DNA from 3 places in the Streptomyces sp. NPDC093089 genome. Region 2 is predicted to be linked to each of the others. Evidence: riboswitches for the same ligand, from Rfam matches in the RefSeq annotation. Region 2 holds a riboswitch; each other region holds the start of a gene.
The links. Region 2 has a riboswitch for cobalamin ahead of ACIQFX_RS21340 (energy-coupling factor ABC transporter permease). Riboswitches for the same ligand answer to the same signal wherever they lie in the genome.

Region 1 (10,417 bases), on a different contig from region 2:
GGCCGAGGTCGTTGAGCAGCAGGAAGACCGGGATGATCATGGCGACCAGCGGGACCATCTGGACCGCGAGGATGCCGACGATCACGATCTTGCGGCCGCGGAAGGCGAAGCGGGAGATCGCGAGGGCGGCGAGCAGGCCGACCGCGATGCCGATGACGACCACGACGAGCGAGACGGCGAGGCTGCGGAGGACCGGGCCCCAGAAGTCGGCGATCTCCAGGGCACGCTTGAAGTTCTCCAGCGTGAAGGTCGACGGGAAGAAGTGCGGATCCGGGTCGATCGCGTCCTTGGCCGGCTTGAAGGCCGTGTTGATCATCCAGTAGACCGGGAAACCGGCCGTGAGGACGACGAGCAGGCCGAGGAGGTTCCAGCCGAGCTTGGACTTGCGGCGGTGGGTGACGGCCGGCGCCGGCGACTTGGCCGGGGCTGCCGTGGCGTTGGCGGCGCTCACTCCACGTCTCCGATCTTGAGCATCTGGCGCATGTAGACGGCGACGACGCCGAGCAGCAGCAGGACCGTGACGAGCGCGATCGCGGAGCCGGTGCCGTAGTCGTTGACGACGAACGCCCGGTCGAAGGAGTACGTGGTGAGCAGCTGGAACTCGGGTTCCGGGTGGCCGTTGCGCATCACGTAGACCTGCGGGAAGACACCCATGTCCCAGATCACCGACAGCGTGGTCAGCATGACGATGATGGGCTTGAGGATGGGCAGGGTGACGAAGCGGAAGACGCCCCAGGCGCCGGCTCCGTCGAGACGGGCGGCCTCTTCGAGCTCCTTGGGGACCTGCGTGAGGCCGGCGCTCAGGGTGATCACCACGAAGGGGACGGCGCCCCAGACGACGAGCAGCATGATCACGGCGAGGCCCTGCGGGCCGCTGGCGAACCAGTTGTGGCCGATCATGTCGACGCCGGGTATGCGGCTGAGCAGCCAGTTCAGCACGCCGTAGTCGGCGTCGAAGAGCCACTTGAAGATGGCGGTGGCGACGATGATGGGCATGCCCCAGCTCGCCACGAGCACGATGTTGATCAGCGCCTTGACCCAGCCGGAGACGCGCTGCAGCAGCAGGGCGATCATCATGCCGAGGACCATGGTGACGATCACGGCACCGGCCGCGAAGATCACGGTGCGCAGGACGACGGCCCAGAACTCGCCGTCACCGAGGATCTTGGTGAAGTTGTCGAAGCCGGCCGACTCCGCTTCCTGGAAGCCCCACAGCTGGGGCTGGCCGAACTTCTGGAACGAGAGGGCGACCAGGCGGACCAGCGGGTAGCCCAGCACCAGGAGCAGGACGAGGAGACATGGCGCGAGGAGCAGCCATGGGACGCCCGCCCCGCTGTTCGACTTCTTGCCGGGCTTCCCCGGGCCACCGGCTGTGGAGCCGGAGGGTGGCGATTGCCGCACCGGCGGCACCTTCGCGGTGGTTGTGTCTGCGGCACTCATCCCGTGCTCCTCAGCGATCCCTCTCGTGGTACGGGCGGCAGGGCCCCGTCGTGGTGACGGGGCCCTGCCCGTAGGTCACTTGGTGTTGATGACCTTGTCGATCGCGGTGTCGGCGGCCTTGGCGGCCTCCTCGACGGACTTGCCCTTGGCGATGTCGATGAGCATCGTCTTGAGGATCTGGGCCTTCTCGACCTGGCCCCAGCCCGGAGCGGTCGGGACGAAGTAGCTCGACTCGGCGGCGGTGGCCGGGACGGCGGTGGCCGGGTCGCTCTTCAGCGGGGCGAGGTCGGCCTTGTTGTTCGGCAGGTTGCCCTTGGCGATGAGGCCCTTCTGGCCCTCGGCGCCGGTGAAGGCGGCGATCCACTCGCCGGCGACGCCCTGCGCCTTGGACTTGACCGGGATGGCCAGGTCGGAGCCGCCGAGGAAGACCGGGAGGGGCTTGCCGGACGGGCCGGGCATCACGAAGTTCTCGAGCTTGTCCTTCAGCCCGCCGACCTTGTCGGACTTCGGGTCGGCGGCGGTGGCGCCTTCCCAGCCGGCGGCGAAGATCGTGGCGGACTTGCCCTGGCCGAAGACGACGGGACGGTCGGACTCGTCCTTCGTCTTGTCGCCGTGCATGTACTTGTCGAGGATGTTCTTGTACTCGGTGAGGCCCTTGACGGACTCGGGCGAGGAGAGGTTCGCCTTCCAGGTCTCGCCGTCCTGCTTGGCGATGGAGCCGCCCGCGTCGAAGACGAAGGACATCGCGGCGTACCAGTCGGGCGACGGCTGGTACCAGGCGCTGAACTTGTCGCCCTTCTTCGCCTGGATGGCGTCGAGGGCGGCGGTCAGCTCGGCCCAGGTCTTCGGGGCGGCCTTGACGCCCGCCTCGGCGGCGACGTCCTTGCGCCAGGTGCCGACGCGGCCACCGGCGTAGTAGGGGACGCCGTAGGTCTTGCCGTTGTAGGTGACCGAGTCCTTGAGGGCGTCGAGCCACTTGTCGGAGTTCTCGAACTTCGACGCGTCGACCTCGGCGAAGGCACCCTTGGCCATGTAGCTGATCATCTCGGTGTTGCCCATTTCGACAACATCCGGGGCCTTGTCCGTGGCGAGCACCGCGTCGAGCTTGGTGTTCTTGTCCGGCCAGCCGTAGTACTCGTGCTTGATCTTGATGCCCGGGTGCTTCTTGGTCACCGCGTCGTCGGCGGCCTTGACCAGCTCGGGCCAGTTGTTCTGGGCGTCCACCGTCAGCCAGACGGTGAGCTCCTTGGCGTCGCCGCCGGCGTTGTCTCCGGACTTGTCGGAGCCCCCACACGCCGCGATAGAAACCATCATGCCCGCGACGCCGATCGCCGCGATGAGCTTGCGCTTCACGCCACCCTCCTCAGGGATGCCTGCAACCCCTGCCCACCGCGCGAAGACATACGTCGGGTAGTGCTCGTGGGGCTGGGACCTGGTCTTTAATGGTTTAGACCAGTACCCGGAGCTTGGCCTAGACCTTTTGGGGTGTCAAGAGTGTGTAAGACGGGTAGTGGCGTCCGTTATCGGACCGACACCTCACCCCCGGCGCGACGCGCGGAAGAGCCGGGACGGCGCGCGGAGGGCGGGTGGAGGACCCTGGAAAGAGGCTCGCACCTCTCGGCCTGAATGGCCTAGACCAACGAGGGACTCCTCGGTGTATAAGAGGCAGGGAACGACTCCTCCTCGCCGAACCGGCACATATCGGCAGGAGAAACAGTGAGGGCACACGAACCGTGCCACCATGTGAGCCGCGACAGACGGAGGAGCCGGTGACGGCAGCAGCACAGGAGTCGGGAAGGCAGGCCATGGCCACGGACGCGGGCGGCACAGAGACAGAGGGCGGGGCAGTCACCCGCACCGCGCGCGTGCCCAAGTACTACCGGCTGAAGCGTCACCTGCTCGACATGACGGAGACCCTCCCGCCCGGCACGCCGGTGCCGCCGGAGCGCACCTTGGCCGCCGAGTTCGACACCTCGCGGACCACCGTGCGCCAGGCCCTTCAGGAGCTGGTCGTCGAGGGGCGCCTGGAGCGCATCCAGGGCAAGGGCACCTTCGTCGCCAAGCCCAAGGTCTCCCAGGCCCTGCAACTCACCTCGTACACCGAGGACATGCGGGCCCAGGGCCTGGAGCCGACCTCGCAGCTCCTCGACATCGGGTACGTGACGGCGGACGACACCCTCGCCGGCCTGCTCGACATCTCCGCCGGCGGCCGCGTCCTGCGCATCGAGCGGCTGCGGCTGGCGAGCGGCGAGCCGATGGCCATCGAGACCACCCACCTGTCGGCGAAGCGCTTCCCCGCGCTGCGCCGGTCCCTGGTGAAGTACACCTCCCTCTACACCGCGCTCGCCGAGGTGTACGACGTGCACCTCGCCGAGGCGGAGGAGACCATCGAGACCTCCCTCGCCACCCCGCGCGAGGCCGGGCTGCTCGGCACGGACGTCGGCCTGCCGATGCTGATGCTCTCCCGCCACTCCCTCGACGGCCAGGGCGAGCCGGTGGAGTGGGTGCGCTCGGTGTACCGCGGCGACCGGTACAAGTTCGTCGCCCGCCTCCAGCGCCCCAACGGCTGATCCCACCCGGCACCCGGGCCGAACGGACCGCAACCGCACCACCATTGGTCTAGACCCTGACGATCCCCCGTGCCGCGTCGGAACGCGGCGCGGAAGGCGGTGCGGAACGCGACGCGGAAGACCGCGGGCGGCCCGGGGCAGCCGGTTGTGACGAATTCCCGAAGAATCGACTCCGTTATGCGGACGGGGGTTCCCTGCGGCGAACGCGTCCCCTAGATTTCCCCACCATTACCGAGGTGATCAGCGAGGGGACGATTCGCCGTGCCAGAAGCGACACAAGGGAAACAACCGGCCATCACCCCCTTGAGGGTGGTGATCGCGCTCTGCTTGTTCGCCCCGTTCGTGGCGATGCTCTGGGTGAGTTCGTACGCGAAGGCCGAACCGGTCTTCGCCGGCATCCCGTTCTTCTACTGGTACCAGATGCTCTGGGTACTGGTCTCCACCGCGCTCACCATGGTCGCGTACCAGCTGTGGCAGCGCGACCAGCGCGCCCGCAAGGGAGGTGACGCGCGATGAAGGACGGCGTGAACGGCGTGGCGCTGGGCGTCTTCGTCTTCTTCTTCGTGGCCGTCACGGTCATGGGCTTCCTGGCCGCGCGCTGGCGCAAGGCCGAGAACGAGCACAGCCTCGACGAATGGGGCCTGGGCGGACGGTCGTTCGGCACCTGGGTGACCTGGTTCCTGCTCGGCGGCGACCTCTACACCGCGTACACCTTCGTCGCCGTCCCGGCGGCCATCTACGCGGCGGGCGCGGCCGGCTTCTTCGCCGTGCCGTACACGATCCTGGTGTACCCGCTGATCTTCACGTTCCTGCCGCGCCTGTGGTCGGTCTCGCACAAGCACGGGTACGTGACCACCTCCGACTTCGTCCGGGGCCGCTTCGGCTCCAAGGGCCTGTCGCTGGCGGTCGCGGTCACCGGCATCCTCGCCACCATGCCGTACATCGCGCTCCAACTCGTCGGCATCCAGGCCGTCCTGGACGTGATGGGCGTCGGCGGCGGCGAGACCACCCACTGGTTCATCAAGGACCTGCCGCTGCTCATCGCCTTCGGCGTCCTCGCGGCCTACACGTACTCCTCGGGGCTCCGCGCGCCCGCGCTCATCGCCTTCGTCAAGGACACCCTGATCTACATCGTCATCGCCGTGGCCATCATCTACATCCCGATCAAGCTCGGCGGCTTCGACGAGATCTTCGCCAAGGCCGGCGAGGCCTACGCGCAGACCAACCCGGCGACCGGCAAGCCGCGCGGCACGCTCGTCCCCGGCGAGGCCGGCCAGTGGACGTACGCGACGCTCGCGCTCGGCTCGGCGCTCGCGCTCTTCATGTACCCGCACTCGATCACGGCGACGCTGTCGTCGAGGAGCCGCGACGTCATCCGCCGCAACACCACGATCCTGCCGCTGTACTCCCTGATGCTGGGCCTGCTCGCGCTGCTCGGTTTCATGGCCATCGCCGCCGGGATCAAGGTCAAGAACGGCCAGCTCGCCATCCCGCAGCTCTTCGAGACCATGTTCCCGGACTGGTTCGCGGGCGTGGCCTTCGCCGCGATCGGCATCGGCGCGCTCGTCCCGGCCGCGATCATGTCGATCGCCGCGGCCAACCTGTTCACCAGGAACATCTACAAGGACTTCATCAAACCGGACGCGACCCCGGCGCAGGAGACCAAGGTCTCCAAGCTGGTCTCGCTCCTGGTGAAGGTCGGCGCGCTGGCCTTCGTCCTCACCATGGACAAGACGGTCGCGATCAACTTCCAGCTGCTCGGCGGCATCTGGATCCTGCAGACCTTCCCGGCCCTCGTCGGCGGCCTGTTCACCCGCTGGTTCCACCGCTGGGCGCTGCTCGCCGGCTGGGCCGTCGGCATGGTCTACGGCACCGTCGCCGCGTACGGCGTCGCCAGCCCGACCCAGAAGCACTTCGGCGGCTCCTCCGCCGAGATCCCCGGCATCGGCGAGATCGGCTACATCGGCCTCACCGCCTTCGTCCTCAACGTCGTCGTCACGGTCGTCCTGACCTTCGTCCTCAAGGCCGTCAAGGCCCCCGAGGGCGTCGACGAGACCTCGCCCGAGGACTACACGGCGGACGCCGGCGACGCCGCGACCGGCTCGTCGGACCGCGCGAAGGTCGGCGCCTCGGTGCACTGACCCCGCGCACGCGCACAGGAGGGGCCCGGGAGATCCCGGGCCCCTTTCGCGCGCGGTGGGGGCAGACTGCCCTCATGGACATCGTGATCAGGGCGGTACGGCCCGAGGAGTACGAGGAGCTCGGCGATCTCACCGGACTCACCTATCTGAACGACGGGCTGCTGCTCCACGGCGAGGACGACTTCTACCTGGCCGTGCTCCGCGACACGGCCCGGCGGGCCCGCGAGAGCGAGGTGCTCGTCGCCGCCGACCCGGAGAGCGGCATCGTCGGCGGGGTGACCTTCGCCGCCGGAGGCACCACCTGGGCGGACATCGCGGTCGCCGGCGAGGCCGAGTTCCGGATGCTGGTGGTCGCGCCCGCGGCCCGCGGCAGGGGCGTCGGAGAAGCGCTCGTACGCGCCTGCGCGGACCGGGCGCGGGCCCTCCCCGGCTGCGCGCGGCTGGTGCTCTCCACGGACGCGAAGATGGTCGCGGCGCACCGGATCTACGAGCGGCTCGGCTTCGTCCGCACCCCCGATCGGGACTGGGAGCCGATCCCCGGCCACGCGCTGCGGACGTACGCGCTGGAGCTGTAGCCCCACGACCGACACAACATGTGGGGGGTGCCGTCAGCGGTGCCCCCCACATGTATGCTCATCCTCGCTGTCGACGCAGGGGAATCCGGCGCGAATCCGGAACTGTCCCGCAACGGTGTGCTTCGTGCGGTTTCGTACGGAGTGAGTCCGAGGACCTGCGGCAGCGCGCCCGGTCCTTCCGTTCCGGGTGCCACTGACTTCCGGGCCTCGCGGAGTGGGCCGGTGGACACGGCGCGTCCGGCATGACGGACGCCCCCCTGCCCGCCTTCCCCGTCGCGGCCCCGAGCCGAGCGAGGGAGAGCCCCCACGTGACCATCGCGCCCGCCGATCCGGCTTCGGCCGAGGCTTCCGCGGTCGAGAGCGACGGCCCCGGGACCGTGCTGCTGCGGACCCTGACCGACCTCACCGCCGATCTCCCCGACACCGACCCCGGCAAGATCGCCGCCGCCGCGCTGCGCGGCCGCAGCGCCGCGTCGGACGAGGCGGAACTGCGCGAGCTGGCCACCGAGGCGGCCGCGGGCCTGATCGCCGAGGACCCGGCGTACTCCCGGCTCGCCGCCCGGCTCCTGACGATCACCATCGCCGACGAGGCGGCCGACCAGGGCGCGGTCTCCTTCTCCGCCTCCGTCGCCGTCGGTCACCGCGAGGGCCTGATCGCCGACCGCACCGCCGCCTTCGTCGCACTGCACGCGGACCGGCTCGACACCCTGATCGACCGGGACGCCGACGACCGCTTCGGCTACTTCGGCCTGCGCACCCTCTACTCGCGCTACCTGCTGCGCCACCCGATCACCCGCAAGGTGATCGAGACCCCGCAGCACTTCATGCTGCGCGTCGCCAGCGGCCTGGCCGAGGACGACAGCGTCCGCGCGCTCGACGAGGTCGCCGCGCTGTACGGGCTGATGAGCCGCCTGGACTACCTGCCGTCCTCCCCCACGCTCTTCAACTCCGGCACCCGCCACCCGCAGATGTCCTCCTGCTACCTCCTGGACTCCCCGCAGGACGAGCTGGACTCCATCTACGGCCGCTACCACCAGGTCGCGCGCCTGTCGAAGCACGCCGGCGGCATCGGGCTCTCCTACTCCCGCATCCGCGCCCGCGGTTCGCTGATCCGCGGCACCAACGGCCACTCCAACGGCATCGTCCCGTTCCTGAAGACCCTCGACGCCTCCGTCGCCGCGGTGAACCAGGGCGGCCGCCGCAAGGGTGCCGCCGCCGTCTACCTGGAGACCTGGCACGCGGACATCGAGGAGTTCCTGGAGCTCCGCGACAACACGGGCGAGGACCAGCGCCGCACGCACAACCTGAACCTGGCGCACTGGATCCCGGACGAGTTCATGCGCCGCGTCAACGCGGACGCCGACTGGTCGCTGTTCTCGCCGTCGGACGTGCCCGAGCTCGTCGACCTGTACGGCGAGGAGTTCGACGCCGCCTACCGCGCCGCCGAGGCGAAGGGCCTGGCCCGCAAGACGATGCCGGCCCGCGACCTGTACGGCCGGATGATGCGGACCCTGGCCCAGACCGGCAACGGCTGGATGACCTTCAAGGACGCGTCCAACCGGACCGCGAACCAGACCGCCGAGCCCGGCACCGTCGTCCACTCCTCGAACCTCTGCACCGAGATCATCGAGGTCACGAACGACGGCGAGACCGCCGTCTGCAACCTCGGTTCGGTGAACCTGGGCGCGTTCGTCACCGGCGGCGACATCGACTGGGAGCGCCTCGACGAGACCGTCCGCACGGCCGTCACCTTCCTCGACCGGGTCGTCGACATCAACTTCTACCCGACCGAGCAGGCCGGGCGCTCCAACGCCCGCTGGCGGCCGGTCGGCCTGGGCGCGATGGGCCTCCAGGACGTCTTCTTCCAGCTGCGGCTGCCGTTCGACTCCGCCGAGGCGCGCGCGCTGTCCACCCGTATCGCCGAGCGGATCATGCTCGCCGCGTACGAGGCCTCCGCCGACCTCGCCGAGCGCAGCGGCCCGCTGCCGGCCTGGGAGCAGACCCGCACCGCCCGCGGCGTGCTGCACCCCGACCACTACGACGTGGAGCTCAACTGGCCGGAGCGCTGGGCCGCGCTGCGCGAGCGGATCGCCGCCGTCGGCATGCGCAACAGCCTGCTCCTGGCCATCGCGCCGACCGCGACGATCGCCTCGATCGCCGGCGTGTACGAGTGCATCGAGCCGCAGGTCTCGAACCTCTTCAAGCGCGAGACGCTGTCGGGCGAGTTCCTCCAGGTCAACTCGTACCTCGTCGACGAGCTGAAGAAGCTCGGCGTGTGGGACGCGCAGACCCGGGACGCGCTCCGCGACGCCAGCGGTTCGGTGGCCGGCTTCGGCTGGATCCCGGCCGAGGTGCGCGAGCTGTACCGCACGGCGTGGGAGATCCCGCAGCGCGGCCTGATCGACATGGCGGCGGCCCGCACCCCGTTCCTGGACCAGTCGCAGTCGCTGAACCTGTTCATGGAGACGCCGACGATCGGCAAGCTGTCGTCGATGTACGCGTACGCCTGGAAGCAGGGTCTGAAGACGACGTACTACCTGCGCTCCCGCCCGGCGACCCGGATCGCCCGCGCCGCGCAGGCGTCGACGGCGACCGCCGCCCCCATCCCCGTCCAGCAGGCGGTCTCCGACGCGGACGCCCTCGCCTGCTCCCTGGAAAACCCCGAGTCCTGCGAGGCCTGCCAGTAATGAGCACCACCGAACGCAAGAACCTCCTCGACCCGGGCTTCGAGCTGACCCTCCGTCCGATGCGGTACCCGGACTTCTACGAGCGGTACCGGGACGCGATCAAGAACACGTGGACGGTGGAGGAGGTCGACCTCCACTCGGACGTCGCCGACCTCGCCAAGCTCACCCCCGGTGAGCAGCACATGATCGGCCGTCTGGTCGCGTTCTTCGCGACGGGCGACTCGATCGTGTCGAACAACCTGGTGCTGACGCTCTACAAGCACATCAACTCCCCGGAGGCGCGCCTGTACCTGTCGCGCCAGCTGTTCGAGGAGGCCGTGCACGTCCAGTTCTACCTGACGCTGCTCGACACCTACCTGCCCGATCCGGACGACCGCGCCGCCGCGTTCGACGCGGTCGAGGAGATCCCCTCCATCCGCGAGAAGGCGCAGTTCTGCTTCAAGTGGATGGACTCGGTCGAGAAGATCGAGAAGCTGGAGACGGCCGCCGACCGCCGCCGCTTCCTGCTCAACCTCATCTGCTTCGCGGCGTGCATCGAGGGCCTGTTCTTCTACGGCGCCTTCGCGTACGTGTACTGGTTCCGGTCCCGCGGTCTGCTGCACGGCCTGGCCACCGGCACCAACTGGGTCTTCCGCGACGAGACGATGCACATGAACTTCGCCTTCGAGGTCGTGGACACCGTCCGCAAGGAGGAGCCGGAGCTCTTCGACGACGCCCTCCAGCAGCAGGTCACCGACATGCTCAGGGAAGCCGTCGAGGCGGAGCTGCAGTTCGGCCGCGACCTCTGCGGCGACGGCCTGCCCGGCATGAACACCGAGTCCATGCGCGAGTACCTCCAGTGCGTCGCCGACCAGCGCCTCCAGCGCCTCGGCTTCGCCCCGGTGTACGGCTCCGAGAACCCCTTCGCGTTCATGGAGCTCCAGGGCGTCCAGGAGCTCACCAACTTCTTCGAGCGCCGCCCGTCCGCCTACCAGGTGGCCGTCGAGGGCTCGGTGGACCTGGAC
Region 2 (10,417 bases):
GGGAGATCGCCGACTTCGCCGTGGACGCCGTCGTCGAGGACCTGGGGCCCACCGGTCCGGTGCTCGTGCTGGTGAACGGCATGGGCGGGACGCCGCTCCTGGAGCTGTACGGCTTCAACGCGGAGGTGCAGCGGGTGCTCACCGAGCGGGGCGTGCCGGTGGCGCGGACGCTCGTCGGGAACTACGTGACCTCGCTCGACATGGCGGGCTGCTCCGTGTCGCTGTGCGAGGTGGACGAGGAACTGCTGCGGCTGTGGGACGCGCCCGTACAGACGCCCGCCCTGCGCTGGGGCCGGTGAGCCGGGCCGTGGGGACGCCGGCGGGCGAGAGAGAGGGAGAGGGAGAGGTCATGACGGAGACGTTCGGTGCAGAGTTCCTGCTGCGCTGGCTGGCCGCGGTCGCCGAGGCCGTGGAGCGCGAGGCGGAACGGCTGACGGAGCTGGACTCGGCGATCGGCGACGCCGACCACGGCGCCAACCTCAAGCGGGGATTCGCCTCCGTGGCCGAGACGCTGGCCAAGGAGCCGCCGTCGACACCCGGCGCCGTGCTCACCACCGCCGGACGGCAGCTCATCTCCACGGTCGGCGGCGCGTCGGGCCCCCTGTACGGGACGCTGCTGCGCCGCACGGGCAAGGCCCTCGGCGAGGACGAGCGGTTCGACCGGGCGCGGCTCGCCGAGGCGCTGGGTGCCGGCGTCGCCGCCGTGTCCCAGCTCGGCGGGGCGCAGGTGGGCGACAAGACGATGCTGGACGCGCTGGTGCCGGCCGTGGAGGGCCTGCGGACCTCGTTCGGCGCGGCCTCCGCCGCCGCCGGGGAGGGCGCCGTCGGGACCGTACCCCTGCGGGCGCGCAAGGGCCGGGCGAGCTATCTCGGCGAGCGGTCGGTCGGGCACCAGGATCCGGGGGCGACGTCGTCGGCGCTGCTGTTCTCGACGCTGGCCGGGACCGCGCGCACCGAGGGGGCTTCGTGAGCGCGGCGGCCGATGGTTCGGCTGACGGCTCGGCGTCCGGTGCCTCCGCGTTCGTCGGCATCGTGCTCGTGTCGCACAGTGCGGCGGTCGCGGGGGCAGTGGCCGAGCTGGCGCGGGGGCTGGCGGGGGGCGGGAGGCTCGCGCCGGTGGCGGCGGCGGGGGGAACGCCGGACGGGGGTCTGGGGACGAGTTCGGAGCTGATCGCCGAGGCGGCGAAGGAGGTCGACCGGGGGGCGGGGGTGGCGCTCCTGGTCGATCTGGGAAGTGCGGTGCTCACGGTGAAGGCCTTGCTCGCCGAGGGGGACGAACTGCCCGCGGGTTCGCGGTTGGTGGACGCTCCGTTCGTCGAGGGCGCGGTCGCGGCGCTGGTGACGGCGAGCACGGGCGGAGACCTCGACGCGGTGGCCGCGGCGGCCTCGGAGGCGTACGCGTACCGCAAGGAATGAGCCCGCGCGGCGAGTGCGCGGAGTGACGGAGGGGGCGCGGCGGGTGGCGGCCGTGTTGTGATGCAGCAGGTCAACCCACTAATGTCGCAGGGCCTTGGTGTACGGGAAACCGGTGGAGTACCGGTGCGGCCCTCGCCACTGTGATCGGGAGGTCCGGCTCCACCCCCGCGGGTAACACCCTCGGGGAAGCCACTGGACCGCGGCGGGAGACCGTCTCGGTGTGGGAAGGCGGAGTCGGACGGCATGACCGTCAGCCAGGAGACCGGCCAGGGTGCGTTGTCCATCCACGAGGTGCTGGAGAGGTCTCCCGACCATGCATATAGCCGAGGGGTATCTGCCCCCCGCTCACGCCGCCGCCTGGGGCGTCGCGGCCGCCCCGTTCGTCGTCCACGGGGTCCGCGCGCTGACCCGCGAGGTGCGGTCCAATCCCGAGTCCACGCTGCTGCTCGGCGCCTCCGGCGCCTTCACGTTCGTCCTGTCCGCGCTCAAACTGCCTTCGGTGACGGGGAGCTGCTCCCATCCGACCGGTACGGGACTGGGCGCGATCCTGTTCCGGCCGCCGATCATGGCGGTCCTCGGCACGATCACCCTGCTGTTCCAGGCGCTGCTGCTCGCCCACGGCGGCCTGACCACGCTCGGCGCCAACGCCTTCTCGATGGCGGTCGTCGGGCCCTGGGCGGGGTACGGGACGTACCGGCTGCTGCGCCGGTTCGGTACGCCGCTGATGGTCGCCGTGTTCTTCGGCGCGTTCGTCGCCGACCTGTCCACGTACTGCGTCACCAGCGTCCAGCTGGCGCTCGCGTTCCCGGACGCCGGTACGGGGGTGCCGGGCGCGCTGGCCAAGTTCGGCGGGATCTTCGCGGTGACGCAGATTCCGCTGGCGGTGAGCGAGGGCCTGCTCACCGTGCTCGTGATGCGGCTGCTCAGCCAGTCGAGCAAGGGCGAGCTGACCCGGCTGGGTGTCCTTCCCCGGCCGCGGACCGCGCTCGACAAGGAGGCGGCCGCGCGATGAGCGTCAAGATCAGCCGTAACACGAGGATCAACGGACTGCTGCTGCTCGTCGTCGTCGCGCTCGCGGTGCTGCCGCTCGCGCTGGGTCTCGGCGACCACAAGGAGCAGCCGTTCAGCGGGTCCGACGGGGAGGCCGAGACGGCCATCACCGAACTCGATCCCGACTACGAGCCCTGGTTCAGCCCCCTGTACGAGCCGCCGTCCGGCGAGATCGAGTCGGCGCTCTTCGCGCTCCAGGCGGCCCTGGGCGCCGGATTCCTGGCGTACTACTTCGGCCTGCGGCGCGGCCGCCGGCAGGGGCAGGCGCGGGCCGCGGCGGCCGTGACCGGGGCGGACGGCGCGGCGGACGGGGACGGGGACGGGGCGGTCGGTGCGGCGGCCGTGACCGGGGCGGACGCTCCGGCGGCCAAGGCCGAGGCGGAAAGTACGCCGGCGGCGGACGAGGGCGGCGCGGGTGCCGCTGCCCCGCCCGTCGACGGGCGGGGCGTGTAGGCGCCGATGCTGCCCATCGACGCGGCCGCGCACAGCAGTCGCTGGCGCTCCCGCCATCCCGCCGAGAAGGCGCTGCTCGGTTTCGGTCTGACGCTGTGCGCGGTGGCCCTGCCGCCGTGGCCGGGTGCGGTGCTGGTGGCGGCGGTGACGCTCGGGGTGCTGCTCGGACCGGCCGGTGTGCCGGGCCGTCAGTTGTGGCGGGCGTTTCGCGTTCCGCTCGGCTTCTGTGTCACGGGCGCGGTCCCGCTGCTGTTCGAGGTGGGCGGGGCGCGGGGGATCGTGGCGCTGGCGCCCGGTGGCCCGGAACACGCGGGCGGGCTGCTGCTGCGGACGGCGGCGGCCTCGCTCGGGGTGCTGCTGTTCGCGTTCACGACGCCGGTGTCCGACGTGCTCCCCCGGCTGGTCCGGGCGGGGGTGCCGGCGCCGGTGGTGGACGTGGCGCTCGTGATGTACCGGATCATCTTCCTGCTGCTCGACTCGCTGTCCAGGATCCGGCAGGCCCAGGCGGCCCGGCTGGGGCACACCACCCGGGCCGCGACCTGGCGTTCGCTCGCGGGGCTCGGCGCCACCACGTTCGTCCGGGCCTTCGACCGGGCGCAGCGCCTGCAGTCGGGGCTCGCCGGGCGTGGCTACGACGGAACGCTGCGGGTGCTCGTGCCCGCGTGCGGGATCTCCCGCCGGTTCCTCGCGGCGACGGCCGTGCTGCTCGGGGGGCTCGTCGCCCTCACCCTCGTACTGGAAAGGTTCCTTCCGTGACGCCTCAGAACGCGACGACGCCCCGGGGCGCGACGCCCGTCGTGGAGCTGGTGGGGGCGGGGTACGCCTACGAGGACGGGCCGGCCGTCCTGTCGGGGGTGGACTTCGCGGTGGCGGAGGGGCGGGCCGTCGCGCTCCTAGGCCGCAACGGCAGCGGCAAGACGACGCTGCTGCGGTTGCTGAGCGGCGGGCTGCGGTGCGCGAGCGGGTCGCTGCTCCTGGACGGCGCGGAGGTGGCGTACGACCGCCGGGGGCTGACCCGGCTGCGGACCACCGTGCAGCTCGTGGTGCAGGACCCGGACGACCAGCTGTTCGCGGCCTCGGTCGGCCAGGACGTGTCGTTCGGGCCGATGAACCTGGGGCTGCCCGAGGAGGAGGTGCGGCTCCGGGTGCGCGAGGCGCTGGAGGCGCTGGACATCGTGGCGCTCGCGGACCGGCCGACGCACCTGCTGTCGTACGGGCAGCGCAAGCGGGCCGCCATCGCCGGCGCCGTGGCGATGCGGCCCCGGGTCCTGATCATGGACGAGCCGACGGCCGGCCTCGACCCGCACGGGCAGGAGATGCTCCTCGACGCCCTCGGGCGGCTCCGCGCGGCGGGCACGACCGTGGTGATGGCGACGCACGACGTGGACCTGGCGTTGCGCTGGGCCGACGAGGCGGCGGTCCTCGCCCCCTCCGGTCTCCGCACGGGTCCGGTCGCCGAGCTCCTCGCCGACGACGCTCTGCTCGCGAACGCCCGGCTCCGCCGCCCCTGGGGGACCGCCGTGGCCCGCCTCCTGCGCGAGCGGGGCCTGCTCGCCCCGGGCGCCCCCGAGCCCCGGACGCCGGAGGACCTGGACGCCTGGGTCGGGGCCGGGGCGTACGCGGCGGACGGCTCGCCTTCCTGAGCGGCGGCGGCCCCGTGGTTGCCGAGCAGCGCCTGTGGGTGCCAGCAGCGCCCGTGGGCGCCGAGCAGCACGCGTGGTCGCCGAGCAGCACGTGTGGATGCCGAGTGGCTCCCGCGGTCACCGAGCAGCCTCCGTGGTTACCGAGTAGTAGACGTCACGTCCCGAATCTTCTGCAACTAGTTGCATAACGACAGGGGGTCCCCTAGAACTGAGGTCGACGATCCTGCGCGAGGAGGCGCCCCCATGACCCCGTACCCGCACCTGCTGAGCCCGCTCGACCTCGGGTTCACGACCCTGCCCAACCGGGTGATCATGGGGTCGATGCACGTCGGACTCGAGGAGACCGAGCACGGCTTCGAGCGCATGGCCGCCTTCTACGCGGAGCGGGCCAAGGGCGGCGCCGGCCTGATCGTCACCGGCGGCATCGCGCCCAACGAGGCCGGGCGGCCGTGGGACGGCGGGGCCAAGCTGACCACCGCCGAGGAGGTCGCCGAGCACCGGCTGATCACCGACGCCGTGCACGCCGAGGGCGGCCGGATCGCGATGCAGATCCTGCACTTCGGCCGGTACGCGTACCACCCCGGCCTGGTCGGCCCCAGCGCGCTCAAGGCGCCGATCAGCCCCTTCGTACCGAACGAGCTGACCGACGCAGAGGTCGAGCAGACCGTCGAGGACTACGCCCGCTGCGCCGAGCTGGCCAAGGAGGCCGGCTACGACGGCGTCGAGGTCATGGGCTCCGAGGGCTACCTGATCAACGAGTTCATCGCGGCCGCCACCAACCAGCGCACCGACCGCTGGGGCGGCAGCTACGAGAACCGCGTCCGCTTCCCCCTGGAGATCGTCCGCCGGATCCGCGAGCGGGTCGGCGAGGACTTCATCCTCGTCTACCGCCTGTCCATGCTGGACCTCGTCCCCGGCGGCTCCACCCTGGAGGAGGTCGTCCAGCTCGCCAAGGAGATCGAGGCCGCGGGCGCGACGATCATCAACACCGGCATCGGCTGGCACGAGGCGCGCATCCCCACCATCGCCACCTCGGTGCCGCGCGGCGCGTACACCTGGGTGACGAAGAAGCTGATGGGCGCGGTGTCCGTGCCGCTGGTCACCAGCAACCGCATCAACACGCCCGAGGTCGCCGAGGAGATCCTCGCCGACGGCCGTGCCGACCTCGTCTCGCTGGCCCGGCCGTTCCTCGCCGACCCCGCCTTCGTCGCCAAGGCGGCCGCCGACCGCGCCGACACCATCAACACCTGCATCGGCTGCAACCAGGCCTGCCTGGACCACACCTTCAACCTGAAGATCACGTCCTGCCTGGTCAACCCGCGCGCCTGCCACGAGACCGAGCTCGTCCTCTCCCCCACCCGCCTCGCCAAGCGCGTCGCCGTCGTCGGCGCCGGCCCGGCCGGTCTCGCCTGCGCGGTGTCGGCGGCCGAACGCGGCCACGCCGTCACCCTCTTCGACGCCTCCGCCGAGATCGGCGGCCAGCTCAACGTCGCCAAGCAGGTGCCCGGCAAGGAGGAGTTCGACGAGACGCTCCGCTACTTCCGCGTCCAGCTCGCCGAGCGCGGCGTCGACGTCCGGCTGAACACCCCGGTCGCCGCGGGCGACCTGGACGGCTACGACGAGGTCGTCGTCGCCACCGGCGTCTCCCCCCGCACACCCGCCATCGCGGGCGTCGACCACCCCAGCGTCGTCAGCTACCTCGACGTGCTGCGCGACGGCGCACCCGTCGGCGACCGGGTCGCGATCATCGGCGCGGGCGGCATCGGCTTCGACGTCGCCGAGTTCCTCACCGACGGCGGCGAGGGCGCCAGCCAGGACCCCGAGACGTACTTCCGCCAGTGGGGCGTCGACACCTCCTACGAGAACCGCGGCGGCCTGCGCGCGCCCGAGCGCAACGCCCCGCCCCGCCAGGTGCACCTCCTCCAGCGCAAGACCTCCAAGGTCGGCGCGGGACTCGGCAAGACGACCGGCTGGATCCACCGCACCGAACTCAAGCACCGGGGCGTCACCATGGTCGCCGGCGTCTCCTACGACCTGATCGACGACGAGGGCCTGCACCTCACCATCGACGGCGAGCAGCAGCTCCTGCCCGTCGACACCGTCGTCCTCTGCTCGGGGCAGGAGCCGAAGCGGGACCTGTACGACGCGCTGGTCGCGGCGGGCCGCACCCCGCACCTGATCGGCGGCGCCGACGTGGCGGCCGAGCTGGACGCGAAGCGCGCCATCGACCAGGGCACCCGCCTCGCGGCCACCCTGTGACGCCCGCTCCGTGATCACCGTGGCCGGCCGAACCTAGGATGCGAGCATGTCCCTCCCGCACGCGATCCTCACCGCGCTGCTCGAAAAGCCGTCCTCCGGCCTCGAACTGACGCGCCGCTTCGACAAGTCGATCGGCTACTTCTGGTCGGCCACGCACCAGCAGATCTACCGCGAGCTCGGCAAACTGGAGCAGGCGGGGCACATCCGCGCCCTGCCCGCCCCGGTGCCCGCGCGGGGGCAGAAGAAGGAGTACGAGGTGCTCCCCGCGGGCCGGACCGAACTGAGCACCTGGGTGGCCCGCGCGGAGGACCCCAAGCCCATGCGCGCCGCCCTCCTCCTCCGCATGCGCGCCGCCGCCGTCGTCGGCGCCCCCGGACTCCGCGCCGAACTCCGGCGCCATCTCGACCTGCACCAAAGGCAGTTGGACGAGTACCTCGCCATCGAAGCCCGCGACTTCCCCACCGACCGCCGCCACACCGAACCCGACCGCCTCCGCCACCTCGTCCTACGCGGCGGCATCGACATGGAACGCTTCTGGGTCCAGTGGCTCACCCACGCCCTCACGGAACTCGACGAGAAGTGACGGAACCGGGGAAGCCGAATCGGCGGACCGGAGGGGAGCGAGGCGGCGGCCGGACGGGAGGAGCCGGACGGGGACCGACCGCTGCACGACCGGTCCCCCGCCTCCGCCGACCGGTCCAGGCGCGCCAGAGCGCGCCGCGTCGGTGGCGTGTCGGCGGGACGTCCATGGTGTCCGGGGCCGTGCGGGCGATCGTGCCGTCGGTGCCGTTCAGCAGGCGGGTGAGGGTCCGGGTCCGGGCGCGCAGGCGCTGTCGTGCCCTGCGCTCGTCGTGCGCCGACCAGCGGGCGACGGCGCGGTCCTGGCAGAAGCGGGGCCAGGTGTAGAGGTCGACGGTCCGGTGGACCGCCTCGGGTCGGGGTCTGGCGTGTTTCCGCGCTGCCTCGGCGAGGTGTTCGGCGCTGTACCTGAGGTCTCGGAGGACTCCGGAGCACCAGGGGGTGCCCCGGAGGCGGTCGATCGGGAAGGGGCGGCGGGAGGCGGGGAGGTGATGGGCGGTGCGTGACATGCGGCTCCGTGGGTGAGGACCGCCAGGGATCTCCTGGCGGCTACCTGAAGCCGGTGGGGGCGGTGGGGCGTTCGGATGCCATGGGCCCGCCTTACGGCAGGGGCGACGGGGGTGGTGGGGGCGTGGATACTGGGGAGTTCTGGTTCCGGGAGAGGAAAGGGCGGGTATGACCGACGACTTGGGGCACCGGGGGACGCGTCACGCGGTGGTCATCGGGGGGAGTCTGGCGGGGCTGCTCGCGGCACGGGTACTGGCGGAGCACGCGGAGCGGGTGACGGTGGTCGAGCGCGACCGGTACCCGGAGGGGCAGGAAGCGCGGCCGGGGGTGCCGCAGGGGCGGCACCTGCACGTGCTGATCGCGGGCGGGCAGCGGGCGCTGGACGAGCTGCTGCCGGGGTTCATGGCCGAGTTGGGGGAGCTCGGGGCACCGAAGGTGGGCGTGCCCGAGGACATGGTGCAGTGGCAGAACGGCCGGTGGTTCCGGCGGACGCCCGCGACCGCGCACTTCTACACCGGTCCGCGGCCCCAGCTGGAGTGGCTGGTGCGGCAGCGGGTGCTCGCCGATCCGCGGATCGAGCTGGTCGAGGGCACCGAGACGGTGGGACTGGCCGGTGACTCCTCGCGCGTGACGGGCGTACGGCTGCGCGGGCGCGGCGCGGGGGCCGACAAGGAGACCCGCGTCCTGGAGGCCGATCTGGTGGTGGACGCCTCGGGGCGGTCCACGAAGGCCGCCGACTGGCTGGCGGGGATCGGCGCGGAGGCCCCGCACGAGGAGACCCTCGACACCGGTCTCGCGTACGCCACCCGGGTCTACCGCTCCCCCGCCGACCTCCCGGGCACGGACGCGGTCGGCTACTACCTCGTGCCCAACCCCGCGCAGGTGTACGGCGGTGTCGTGCTGCCGCTCGGCGACGGCCGGCACCTGGTGACGCTCTCCGGGCTGCGCGGTGACGAACCGCCCACGGAGGAGGGCGCGTTCGAGGAGTACGCGAAGCGGCTGCCGCACCCCGTGGTCAGCGACTGGCTGGCGCGGGCCGAGCCGGAGTCGCCGGTGTACGGCTTCCGCAAGACCGCCAACATCCGCCGCAGGTACGACCGTCCGGGTCGCCGGCCGGCCGGCTTCCTGGCCACCGGTGACGCGCTCTGCGCGTTCAACCCGATCTACGGGCAGGGCATGGCCGTCGCCGCGATGAGTGCGGTGGCGCTGCGCCGGGCGCTCACCGACCCGAAGCGCACGCCGACCACCTTCCAGGTGCAGCGCGCCCTGTTCGACGCGTCGAAGCAGGCCTGGGACATCTCGGCGGGTGCCGACAAGAAGATGCCCGGCGCCACCGGCGACGCTGCGCGCCCGGGGCCGGCGGACAAGGCGGTCGGCTGGTACCTGCGCCGGGTCCAGGAGCGGGCGGCGGGCGACCCGGTCGTCGGGGCGCCGTTCCGCGCGGCTCTCACGCTGACCGCCCCGCTGACGGCCCTGTTCGCGCCGGCGGTGGCACGGGCGGTGCTGTTCGGCCCGGTCCGGGAGACGCCGGCCGAGCCGCCGCTGCGGCGCGACGCGTGAGGCCGTTCGCGTGAGGCCGTTCGCGTGAGGCCGTTCGTGTAAAGACCGTTCGCTTAAAGACCGTTCGCGTCAAGGTCGCTCGCGTAAGGCCGTTCGGGTGAGTGGCCGCCCCCGGTGACACGGGGACGGCCACTCGTCGTCGTCGCGGCCGGTCAGGCGCCCGGGGCCGCCGTGATCACGCCGGCGGCGATGGCCGCGCCGAGGCTCGCGTAGTCGTCGGCGTTCTGGCCGGCGTAGGCGAGGGAGAAGTCGGCGACGGCGCGGTCGAAGACGTCGGTGGAGCCGAGGTAGGAGGCGATGGCGATGCGGTCGCCGGAGCGGGCGTGGGCGCGGGCGAGGGCCCGGCCGCAGAGCCGCGCGTAGTCCCGCAGGGTGCCGGGGGTCATGGTCTCGACCTCGGCCGAGCCCTTCATGTCCCGCAGCTGGCGCCAGTAGAAGTGGCGTTGCTGGGGGCCGGTCATCCAGCCGAGGAAGATGTCGCTGGCGGCCTGGATGAGGCGCTGTCCGGCGACGACGCGGTGGCCCTGCTGGTCGTACGCGGAGGGGGCGAGGTACGGCTCCAGGACGGAGGTGCCCGCTTCCTTGATCTGGAGGACGAGCGGGTCGGAGGCGTCGCGCCCTTCGAGGAGGAGGACGAAGCAGCGGGTGCCGACGCTGCCGACGCCGACGACCTTGCGGGCCGCGTCCACGTAGCGGTAGCGGTCGAGGAGGACGCGCTTGTCCTCGGCGAGGGAGCTGCGGTAGTCGCTGAAGATCTTTCCGAGGGTGACCCGGTCGATGTCCGTGACCCGTTCGAGGAGGGGCGGGTCCTCGACGAAGCGCCGGGTGCCGGAGTCGTCCTTCTCGGTGAGTTTGCCGAGCGCCTGGAGGCTGGTGCGGCGGCGGGCGCTCGCGAGCCTTCGGGTGACGCGGGCCTGTTCGCCGTGGCGGACCAGGGAGAGCACGTCGTC
Region 3 (10,417 bases), on a different contig from region 2:
CCAGGGGCCGGTCCGCGGGCGCGATGTCCTCCAGGAGCGCGGGGAGGTCGATGTGCTCCATGACGGCGTTCGTCACGCGGTTCGCGACGGCGGCCTGGACGTCGGGGTCGGAGGCGAGCGGCTTGACCGTCTGCACGTAGCGGTCGGTGTCGCCGACGATGCTGGCGGTCCAGGAGGCGACGATGCCCAGCGGGATCAGGATGCAGCCGAGGACGATCAGCACTGCGGAGAAGAAGGAGCGGACGCGGTGGTGGGGCGGACGGGCGGTGGCCTTCTCGGCTTCGAGCGCGGCCAGCCTGGCCCGGAGTTCGGCAAGTTCGTCGGCACTGTCGCCCGCAGCCATGGCACCCGCTCCTCACATCGTGACAATTCAGGGCAATTCTGCGAGCCGGGGCGAGGCCTGTCGCCCCGGGCGGGCCACAAGGGTGTACGCGATCACGGAGCATGGGGGCATGAAGCCGCGCTGCGCCGTACTCGACGACTACCAGGGCGTCGCCCTCGCCTCCGCCGACTGGAGCCCGCTCGCCGACCGCGTCGACGTCCGGGTGCTCCGCGAGCACCTCGCCGACCGGGACGCGGTCGTCGCCGCCGTCGAGGACTGCGAGATCGTCGTGATCATGCGGGAGCGGACACCGTTCGACGCGGAGCTCCTCGCCCGCCTCCCCCGGCTCCGGCTCCTCGTCACGTCCGGGCCGCGCAACGCCTCCATCGACCTCGCCGCCGCCCGCGCCCGCAGGGTCGTCGTCTGCGGCACCGCCAGCAGCCCCGCGCCGCCGACCGAACTGACCTGGGCGCTCCTGCTCGGCCTCGCGCGCCACGTGCGGACCGAGGCGCAGGCGCTGCGCGAGGGCGGCCCCTGGCAGTCCACCGTCGGCAGCGACCTGGCGGGCCGCACCCTGGGACTCGTCGGCCTCGGCAAGATCGGCGCCCGGGTCGCCGCGGTCGGCCGCGCCTTCGGCATGGACGTCGTCGCCTGGAGCCAGAACCTGACGGAGGAGCGGGCCGCCGCGCACGGCGCGCGGCTGGCCGAGAGCAGGCTGGACCTGTTCGCGAACAGCGACTTCGTCTCGCTCCACCTGGTCCTGTCCGACCGCACCCGGGGCCTGGTCGGGGAGGAGGAGCTGCGGGCGATGCGCCCCTCCGCGTACCTCGTCAACACCTCGCGGGCCGGCCTGGTCGACCGCGGGGCGCTCCTCCGGGCCCTGCGCGAGGGCTGGATCGCGGGCGCCGGCCTCGACGTGTACGACACCGAACCCCTGCCGGCCGGCGACCCGCTGCGCACCCTGCCGAACGTGCTGGCCCTCCCCCACCTCGGCTACGTGACGGAGGCCAACTACGCCCGGTACTTCGGCGAGGCCGTCGAGGACATCGAGGCCTTCCTGGCGGGCACGCCGGTACGCGAACTGCCCTGACGCGCACCGGCGCGGAGGGGCCCGGCGGGAATCGTCAGACAGGTCCTAGCCCAGGCTGGTGCGGGCGAGCTCCACGAACTCGTCGTCGCTCAGGCCGAGTTCGCGGGCCTCCGCCGCCGCCTCGCGCAGCCGGGAGACCAGCCGGGCGCGGTCGGGGGCGGTGGCGCCGGGGACGATGAGGGCGCCCCGGCCGCGGCGGAGCTCGATGAGGCCCTCCTCGCGCAGGCGCTGGTAGCCGCGGAGCACGGTGTGGACGTTGACGCCGAGGGAGTCGGCGAGCTCCCGGGCGGCCGGGAGGCGTTCGCCGGGAGCGGCCGAGCCGTCCGAGAGGGCGCCCCGGACGCAGGCGGCGATCTGGTCGCCGAGGGGGACGGGAGAGGCGGGGTCGACACGGAAGAGCACGGTCAGACCTTCCCATGCCGTTCGGCGAGCGTGTTGAGCAGCGCGGCCGCCGTCGCCGCGTCGGGCACGGTGACCGCGAACTCCCGGCCACCGTCCCGCCGTACGACGAGCGCCTCGCCGGAACGCAGCACCACGCCCGTACGGTGCGCCCGGACGCGGTAGCCCCAGCCGCCGAAGTCGGCGACGGCGCGGACGTCCCCGGCGGCCGCGCCCGCGACCTCGTCGAGCGGGATCCGGACGCGGGGCTTGGGGAAGACGCCGGAGCGGACGGTGAGGCCGTGCCGGTCGACGGTGACCCGGACCCGGGCGAGCGCGAGCCCGGGCACGCCGATGACGAGGCCGAGCAGGCCGAACAGCGCGTCCGGCCAGTCGAGGACGAGGAGGGCGACCGGGGCGGCGGCGAGGGCGAGGACCGCGAGGGCGGTCAGCGTCCGGGAGCCGGTGGAGCGGGTCCAGCCCGCGACCTCGCTCGCGCCGAGCGCGAGTCGCGGTCCTTCGGGCGCCCCCGGCCGGCCCGCCGGCTCGTCCGCCGGGACGAGCGAGGTGAGCGCCCAGCCGGCGAGGCCGGCGGCGACCGCCGCCGTCCCGGCCACGGCGAGGTCGACGGCGGGCACGGAGACCTGCACCTCGAACGCGTCGACGAGGTTGTTGCGGAGGGTCCGGACGAGCAGTCCGCCGACGAAGCCCGCGGTCGCCCAGGCGCCCCACAGGACCCGCCGCCGGACGGCTGCGGTCCAGGTGGCGGCGACGCCGGCGATCAGGGCCGTACTGATGAGGACGTAGCCGGCGCGGCTCGTCCAGCCGTCGGCCTCGCCACCGTCCCCGAGGGAGTAGTGGGTGGCGAGTTCGGCGGGCAGCGCGTCCCACCAGCGGGCGAGGAGCAGCAGGTGGACGGCGAGTGCGAGAACGAAGGGGAGCGCGGCGAGCGCGCGGAGACGAGGTGCGACACGGTTCATGAAAACCTCCCTTGTTTGCACTCTACTAGAACAATGCGGATCGAGGGAGCCCCCTCTCGACGTCTCCGAGCACATCGCCGACGCCGACAGAACGGCTGCCCCCTCGCGCACTTGGGCGACAGGGACGGGCAGGGGCCGCGCGCGGGCAGGGGCCGCGCGCGGGATCGAGATCGCGGACGCGGCGCGCCTCCCGCCATGAACCGACGAGGGGGTGAGGCGGCGAGGCGGTGAGGCGGCGAGGCGAGGTCGTGCGGGCGCCGGGTACCGGCTGTCGCTCCGCTACTCCGCGCCGCAGTCGTGGGCGGCGGGGTCGACGACGACGCGGTCCAACAGGCCGCACAGGAGCGCCTGTTCGACTTCGGTGAGGTCGCCGAAGAGTTCGCGTTCGGCGTCGCTCACGGCCTGGTCGATGCGCTCCAGGGCTTCGGTGCCCGCCGAGGCGATCTCGACGATGCGGCGGCGCCGGTCGGCGGGGTCGCGGCGGCGCTCGGCGAGCCCGGCCGTCTCCAACTCGTTGAGGATCGCGACCAGTTGGCTCGGGTCGAGTTCCATCGGTTTTCGTCCCCATACCGTTGGAGCACCTCCATGTTCATCGCCCATGCCGTCGTCGCGGCCCTGCTCGCCCTCGCGGCGACCGGCTCCGCCTTCATGACGTTCACCAAGAATCCGCAGGTCGTGGGCAGCATGACCAAGGCGGGCGTACCGGAGGGCATGCTTCCGCTACTGGCGACCGCGAAGGCGGCGGGCGCGCTCGGTCCGCTCGCGGGCCTCCTCGTCGCACCGCTCGGCGTGGCCGCGGCCGTCGGCCTGGTCCTCTACTTCGCCGGCGCCGCCGTCGCCCACCTGCGGGTGAAGGACTACGAGCCGGCGCCGGCGGCGGTGCTGACCCTGATCGCGGCGGCCGCGCTGGTCCTGCGCACGACCTCCGCCTGAGGTTTCTCAACGAAACGAGACGTCTCGTCTTGCAAATTCCCCTCCCCTGTCGTACCGTCGTCGAGGCGAGACGAACCGTCTCGCCTCCCCGGCGACAGGAGGTACCCCTTGTTCCGTGCCCGACTCGTGGACGTCAGCAAGCGCTACGACGACCGGTACGTGCAGCACAGGACCGTGCTCGACCGGGTCTCGCTCACCGTCCGCCCCGGTGAGCGGCTCGGGATCGTCGGGGACAACGGCTCCGGGAAGTCGACCCTGCTGCGACTCCTCGCGGGTCTGGAGCAGCCCGACAACGGCACCGTCTCCGTCGAGGCCCCCGGCGGCCTCGGCCACCTCGCCCAGACCCTGGACCTCCCCGCGGCGGCCACCGTCGGCGACGCCGTCGACCACGCGCTCGCGGACGTACGGGCGCTGGAGCGGGCCGTCCGGACCGCCGAGGCCGACCTCGCCGCCACCGGGGACCTCGCCGGATACGCCGAGCTCCTCGCCGGATACGAGGCCCGGGGCGGCGCCGACGCCGACCGGCGCGTGGAGACGACCCTGCGGCGGCTCGGCGAGCGCGGACCGCTCGACCGGGACCGGCCGCTCGGCACCCTCTCCGGCGGACAGCGCTCACGGCTCGCCCTCGCGGGCGTGCTCGCCGCCGAGCCCGAACTGCTGCTGCTCGACGAGCCGACGAACGACCTCGACGACGAGGCCGTGGAGTGGCTGGAGGAGCGGCTGCGCACCCACCGGGGCACGGTCGTCGCCGTCTCCCACGATCGGGTGTTCCTCGACCGGGTGACCACCGCCGTCCTCGAAGTGGACGAGGACCGGCACACCGTGCGCCGCTACGGCGACGGATACCCGGGCTACCTGGCCGGGCGGGCGGCCGAACGGGCCCGCAGGCAGCGGGAGTACGAGGAGTGGAAGGAGGACCTCGCCCGGTACACGGCCCTCGCCGACACGCACATCGACCGGTTCTCGGCGATCCCCCGCAAGGCCCCGGCCGCGTTCAGCGGCGCCGGCGCCTTCCGTGCCCGGTCGCGGGCACACGGGGCGATGAGCAGGATCCGGGCCGCCCGCGAGCGGCTCGCCCGGCTGTCCGCGCACCCGGTGCCGCCGCCGCCCGAGCCGCTGCGCTTCCGCGCGGACCTCACCGGCGCCGAGGGCTCCCCCGTCGACCTCGCGGACGTGCGGGTGGACGGCCGGCTCCGCCTGGACGCCCTGCACCTCGGCGCGGGCGAACGGCTCCTGGTCACCGGCCCGAACGGCGCCGGGAAGACGACGCTCCTGAAGGTCCTCGCGGGTGAACTCGTCCCGGACGCGGGCTCGGTGCGCGCACCGGCCCGCGTCGGGATGCTCCGCCAGGAGACGGCCCCGCCCACCGACCCCCGTACGGTGAGGGAGGCCTTCGGGGAAGGCCGCGAGGACGAGTTGCTCGCCCTCGGGCTCTTCGCCGCCCGGGATCTCGCGACCCCGGTGCGTCTCCTGTCGGCGGGCCAGCGCCGCAAGCTGGAGCTGGCCCGGCTCGTGACCTCACCCGCCGGTCTGCTGCTCCTCGACGAGCCGACCAACCACCTGGCTCCCGGCCTGGTGGAGGAGATCGACGCCGCGCTCGCGCTGTACCCGGGCACGCTGGTCGTGGTCAGCCACGACCGGCGGCTGAGAGAGGGTTTCCGGGGCCGTCGTCTCGCACTGGAGCCGGCCCCGGCAAGGGTGGGGAGTCGGGGGGCGTCCTGACCGGCACGGCACCCCCGGTCCCGGCCGGGTCCTGTCCGGAGAGCAGCGCCGTCCGTCCCGGGCGCCCCCGGCCCCGGACGGGGCTCAGTCCTCGTCCGACCCCTCCAGGTCGCCCTCCGTCTCCAGGAACACCTGGCGCAGGGCGGCCAGGGTCTCCGGGTCCGGCTTCTCCCACATGCCGCGGGACTCGGCTTCGAGGAGCCGCTCGGCGATGCCGTGCAGGGCCCACGGGTTGGCCTCCTTGAGGAAGGCCTGGTTCGCCGGGTCGAGGACGTACTCCTGCGTCAGCTTGTCGTACATCCAGTCGGCGACGACGCCGGTCGTGGCGTCGTAGCCGAAGAGGTAGTCGACGGTCGCCGCCAGCTCGAACGCGCCCTTGTAGCCGTGGCGGCGCATCGCCTCGATCCAGCGCGGGTTGACCACGCGGGCGCGGAAGACCCGGGAGGTCTCCTCGACGAGGGTGCGGGTGCGGACGGTCTCCGGGCGGGTGGAGTCGCCGATGTACGCCTCGGGCGCGGTGCCCTTGAGCGCGCGCACGGTCGCGACCATGCCGCCGTGGTACTGGAAGTAGTCGTCGGAGTCGGCGATGTCGTGCTCGCGGGTGTCCGTGTTCTTCGCGGCGACCGCGATCCGCTTGTACGCGGTCTCCATCTCGGCGCGCGCCGGGCGCCCTTCGAGCCCGCGTCCGTACGCGTACCCGCCCCACACCGTGTACACCTCGGCGAGGTCGGCGTCGGTGCGCCAGTCGCGCGAGTCGATCAGCTGGAGGATGCCCGCGCCGTACGTGCCGGGGCGGGAGCCGAAGATGCGGGTGGTGGCGCGCCGCTCGTCGCCGTGCTCGGCGAGGTCGGCCTGCGCGTGCGCCCGGACGTGGTTGTCCTCGGCGGACTCGCCCTCCAGACCGGCGACCAGCCGCACGGCGTCGTCGAGGAGGCCGATGACGTGCGGGAACGCGTCCCGGAAGAAGCCGGAGATGCGCAGGGTGACGTCGATGCGCGGGCGGCCGAGCTCGGCCGGCGGGATCGGCTCCAGGCCGTTCACGCGGCGGGAGGCCTCGTCCCACAGCGGGCGGACGCCGAGCAGGGCGAGCGCCTCGGCGACATCGTCGCCGGCGGTGCGCATCGCGCTCGTGCCCCACAGGGAGAGGCCCACCGAGGTCGGCCACTCGCCGTTGTCGGTGCGGTAGCGCTCCAGGAGGGAGTCGGCGAGGGCCTGGCCGGTCTCCCAGGCGAGCCGGGACGGCACGGCCTTCGGGTCGACGGAGTAGAAGTTCCGGCCGGTCGGCAGGACGTTGACCAGGCCGCGCAGCGGGGAGCCGGACGGGCCGGCGGGGACGAAGCCGCCGTTCAGGGCGTGCACGGCGTGCGCCAGCTCGTCGGTGGTGGCGGCGAGGCGCGGCACGACCTGCTCACAGGCGAACCGCAGCACGGCGTGCACCTCGGGGCCGTACGCGGCGGCGACCGTGTCGATCGCGGCGACGGACCAGCCGGCGGCCTCCATGCCCTCGACGAGCGCGCGGGCCTTCTCCTCCGCCTCGTCGGCGGTGGTGCGGGTGGCGGCCGACTCGTCGAGGCCGAGGGCCTCGCGCAGGCCGGGCAGCGCCTGCGTGCCGCCCCAGATCTGGCGGGCGCGCAGGATCGAGAGGACCAGGTTGACGCGGGCCTCGCCCTCCGGGGCTCCGCCGAGGACGTGCAGGCCGTCGCGGATCTGGGCGTCCTTGACCTCGCACAGCCAGCCGTCGACGTGCAGCAGGAAGTCGTCGAAGCCGTCGTCCTCGGGGCGCTCCTCCAGACCGAGGTCGTGGTCGAGCTTGGCGGCCTGGATCAGCGTCCAGATCTGGGCGCGGATCGCGGGCAGCTTCGCCGGGTCCATGGAGGAGATCTGCGCGTACTCGTCGAGGAGCTGCTCCAGGCGCGCGATGTCGCCGTACGAGTCGGCGCGGGCCATCGGCGGGACCAGGTGGTCGACGAGGGTGGCGTGGACGCGCCGCTTGGCCTGGGTGCCCTCGCCCGGGTCGTTGACGAGGAACGGGTAGACCAGCGGGATGTCGCCGAGCGCCGCGTCCGGGCCGCAGGCGGCGGACAGGCCGGCGTTCTTGCCGGGCAGCCACTCCAGGTTGCCGTGCTTGCCCAGGTGGACCATGGCGTCGGCGCCGAAGCCGCCGTCCTCGGCGCGGGCGGCGATCCAGCGGTAGGCGGCCAGGTAGTGGTGCGACGGCGGGAGGTCGGGGTCGTGGTAGATCGCGATCGGGTTCTCGCCGAAGCCGCGCGGCGGCTGGATGAGGATCAGCAGGTTCCCGCGCCGCAGGGCGGCGAGGACGATGTCGCCCTCCGGATTGCGAGACCGGTCGAGGAACATCTCGCCGGGCGCCGGGCCCCAGTGCTCCTCGACCTGCTCGCGGAGCTCGGCGGGCAGCGTCGCGTACCAGCGCTTGTAGTCGGCGGCCGGGATGCGGACGGGGTTGCGGGCGAGCTGCTCCTCGGTGAGCCAGTCCTGGTCGTGGCCGCCGGCCTCGATGAGGGCGTAGATCAGCTCGTCGCCGTCGCCGGAGACCAGGCCGGGGAGGTCCTCGGCCGGTCCGAAGTCGTAGCCCTCCGCGATGAGGCGGCGGAGCAGCGCGACGGCGGAGGCGGGGGTGTCGAGGCCGACCGCGTTGCCGATGCGGGAGTGCTTGGTCGGGTACGCGGAGAGGACGAGCGCCAGCTTCTTCTCGGCGTTCGGGATGTGGCGGAGCCGGGCGTGCCGGACGGCGATCCCGGCGACGCGGGCCGCGCGTTCGGCGTCGGCGACGTACGCGGGCAGGCCGTCCTCGTCGATCTCCTTGAAGGAGAAGGGGACGGTGATGAGCCGGCCGTCGAACTCGGGGACAGCGACCTGGCTGGCGGCGTCCAGCGGCGAGAGGCCCTCGTCGTTCTCCTCCCACGCGGACCGCGAGCCGGTCAGGCACAGCGCCTGGAGGATCGGCACGTCGAGCGCGGCGAGCGCGCCCGCGTCCCAGGCCTCCTCGTCGCCGCCGGCCTGCGCCTCGGCGGGCTTGGTGCCGCCGGCCGCGAGGACGGTGGTGACGATCGCGTCGGCTCCGCTCAGGACGGAGATCAGCTCCGCCTCGGGGGCGCGCAGGGAGGCCACGTACAGCGGCAGCGCCCGGGCTCCGGCGTCCTCGACGGCGTCGCAGAGGGCGCCGACGAAGGCGGTGTTCCCGCTCATGTGGTGGGCGCGGTAGTAGAGCACGGCGACGGTCGGACCGTCGACGGGCTTCGGGGTGCGCTCCAGCGGGCCCCAGGTGGGGGCGGCGGCCGGGGCCTCGAAGCCGTGGCCGGTGAGGAGGACGGTGTCGGAGAGGAAGCGGGCGAGCTGCTCCAGGTTCTCCGGGCCGCCGTGCGCCAGGTAGGCGTGGGCCTCGGTGGCGACGCCGACGGGGACGGTGGAGGCCTCCATCAGCTGCGCGTCGGGGGCCTGTTCGCCGCTGAGGACGACGACCGGCTTTCCGGTGGCGCGGATGGCATCGATGCCCTCCTGCCAGGAGCGGAGGCCACCGAGGAGGCGGACGACGACGAGCTCGGCGTCGTCGAGGAGGCCGGGGAGGTCGGCGAGGGGGAGCCGGGAGGGGTTGGCGAAGCGGTACTCCACCGGGCCGCCGGCTGAGCCGGCGTTCGCCGCACGGGCGCTGAGCAGGTCGGTGTCGGAGTGCGACAGCAGCAGAAGCATGGCGAGCTCAGGCCTTCCTCGGGGTTGTCCGCGCCCCGGGTGGTCGTGTGGACGGCGGGGAGTTCCTGACTCACCCGTACCGTCGCCGGTACGGGCTCACAGTGGCGGGACCGCGCCGGATTCTCACCGGGCTTCCTCCCCGGGGTCCTGGGACCCCATGCCGATCTGCATCCTAGATCGTGGCGTCGGCGGGGCGGGGCGGGCCGCGGAGTCGGCCGGATCACACTCGGTGGCGGCCCGGTTCCCCGTGGGTATGCTCGCCGCCATGCCGCCCACCCCACCCTCGACGCCCGCGCGGGACGAAGCTCGCATTCGGGACCGTGGCGACGCCTGCCCCGGGGCGCTGCGCCTGCACGCCGCCGACGACGGCGGACTGGCCCGACTGCGTCTGCCCGCAGGTCGTTTGACTCATCATCAGGTCGAGGCGCTGGCGGTCGCGGCGGAGACCCTCGGCGACGGACGGATCAGCCTCACCTCCCGGGGGAACGCGGAGCTGCGCGGCCTCGCGGAGGAGTGCGGGGCGGAGCTCGCCGCGCTGCTCGCGGAGGCGGGCCTGCTGCCCTCCCCCACCCACGAGCGCGTCCGCAACATCGTGGCCTCCCCGGCCGCCGGCCTCGACGGACTCGGCGGCCCCGAGGTCCAGTTGTGGGCCCGCGAGCTGGACTCCCTGCTCTGCGCCGAACCCTGGGCGGCGGCGCTTTCCGGCCGCTTCCTCTTCGTCCTCGACGACGGACGCGCCGACGTGGCGGGCCTGGGCGGCGATGTGACCTTGGTCGCAGTGCGGCCGACCGGGGTGCGGGAGGAGCCGGGCGCCGTATGGGAGCCGGACGCCGTACGAGAGCCGGGCGCCGTACAAGAGCCGGGCGCCGTGCGTCTGTACGTCGGCGGGCGGGCCTGGCTGGTCGCCGGAGCCGACGCGCCCCGCGCCGCGCTCGCCGCCGCCGGGGCCTTCCTCGACGCCGCCCGCGCGGCCGGAAACGGCGCCTGGCGGGTGCGGGAGCTGCCCGAGGGCCACGCCCCGGACGTGGCCGGCACGCTCGACCGCGCGGGCATCGCGGCGGAGCCCGTACCACCGGCGGACTCGCTGCCCGTGCACGCCCCGCCGCTCGCCCCCGGCCCCCTCGGCGCCGACTCCCTCCACGTCCTCGCGCCCCTCGGCCGCCTCACCGCCGCCCAGCTGCGCGCCCTGCTGCCCGCCGAGGAGGTACGGCTGACGCCGTGGCGCGGCGCGGTCGTCGTCGGAGCGGGCCCGTACGAGGAGCGGCTCGCCGCCCTCGACGCCCA

Region 1: linked by a shared signal. The riboswitch ahead of ACIQFX_RS34480 (ribonucleoside-diphosphate reductase subunit alpha) and the one ahead of ACIQFX_RS21340 (energy-coupling factor ABC transporter permease) in region 2 are both predicted to bind cobalamin.
Region 3: linked by a shared signal. The riboswitch ahead of cobN (cobaltochelatase subunit CobN) and the one ahead of ACIQFX_RS21340 (energy-coupling factor ABC transporter permease) in region 2 are both predicted to bind cobalamin.

What each region holds. Positions count from the first base shown of each region.
Region 1 is NZ_JBIVPA010000019.1:59,365-69,781, forward strand. It holds gene ACIQFX_RS34445 (carbohydrate ABC transporter permease) at 1-451, opposite strand, end outside; gene ACIQFX_RS34450 (carbohydrate ABC transporter permease) at 448-1,440, opposite strand; gene ACIQFX_RS34455 (extracellular solute-binding protein) at 1,516-2,793, opposite strand; gene ACIQFX_RS34460 (GntR family transcriptional regulator) at 3,246-4,010, shown strand; gene ACIQFX_RS34465 (DUF3311 domain-containing protein) at 4,272-4,526, shown strand; gene mctP (monocarboxylate uptake permease MctP) at 4,523-6,151, shown strand; gene ACIQFX_RS34475 (GNAT family N-acetyltransferase) at 6,226-6,726, shown strand; cobalamin riboswitch at 6,740-6,904, shown strand; gene ACIQFX_RS34480 (ribonucleoside-diphosphate reductase subunit alpha) at 7,035-9,413, shown strand; gene ACIQFX_RS34485 (ribonucleotide-diphosphate reductase subunit beta) at 9,413-10,417, shown strand, end outside.
Region 2 is NZ_JBIVPA010000008.1:413,480-423,896, forward strand. It holds gene dhaK (dihydroxyacetone kinase subunit DhaK) at 1-299, shown strand, start outside; gene dhaL (dihydroxyacetone kinase subunit DhaL) at 350-970, shown strand; gene ACIQFX_RS21335 (PTS-dependent dihydroxyacetone kinase phosphotransferase subunit DhaM) at 967-1,416, shown strand; cobalamin riboswitch at 1,495-1,702, shown strand; gene ACIQFX_RS21340 (energy-coupling factor ABC transporter permease) at 1,730-2,428, shown strand; gene ACIQFX_RS21345 (energy-coupling factor ABC transporter substrate-binding protein) at 2,425-2,919, shown strand; gene cbiQ (cobalt ECF transporter T component CbiQ) at 2,926-3,675, shown strand; gene ACIQFX_RS21355 (ATP-binding cassette domain-containing protein) at 3,672-4,562, shown strand; gene ACIQFX_RS21360 (FAD-dependent oxidoreductase) at 4,806-6,821, shown strand; gene ACIQFX_RS21365 (PadR family transcriptional regulator) at 6,868-7,404, shown strand; gene ACIQFX_RS21370 (FAD-dependent oxidoreductase) at 8,076-9,467, shown strand; gene ACIQFX_RS21375 (DUF2252 domain-containing protein) at 9,620-10,417, opposite strand, start outside.
Region 3 is NZ_JBIVPA010000001.1:312,110-322,526, forward strand. It holds gene ACIQFX_RS01515 (hypothetical protein) at 1-343, opposite strand, end outside; gene ACIQFX_RS01520 (D-2-hydroxyacid dehydrogenase family protein) at 453-1,412, shown strand; gene ACIQFX_RS01525 (GntR family transcriptional regulator) at 1,458-1,814, opposite strand; gene ACIQFX_RS01530 (DUF1648 domain-containing protein) at 1,817-2,770, opposite strand; gene ACIQFX_RS01535 (hypothetical protein) at 3,050-3,322, opposite strand; gene ACIQFX_RS01540 (DoxX family protein) at 3,356-3,703, shown strand; gene abc-f (ribosomal protection-like ABC-F family protein) at 3,812-5,425, shown strand; gene cobN (cobaltochelatase subunit CobN) at 5,510-9,133, opposite strand; cobalamin riboswitch at 9,172-9,307, opposite strand; gene ACIQFX_RS01555 (cobalamin biosynthesis protein CobG) at 9,387-10,417, shown strand, end outside.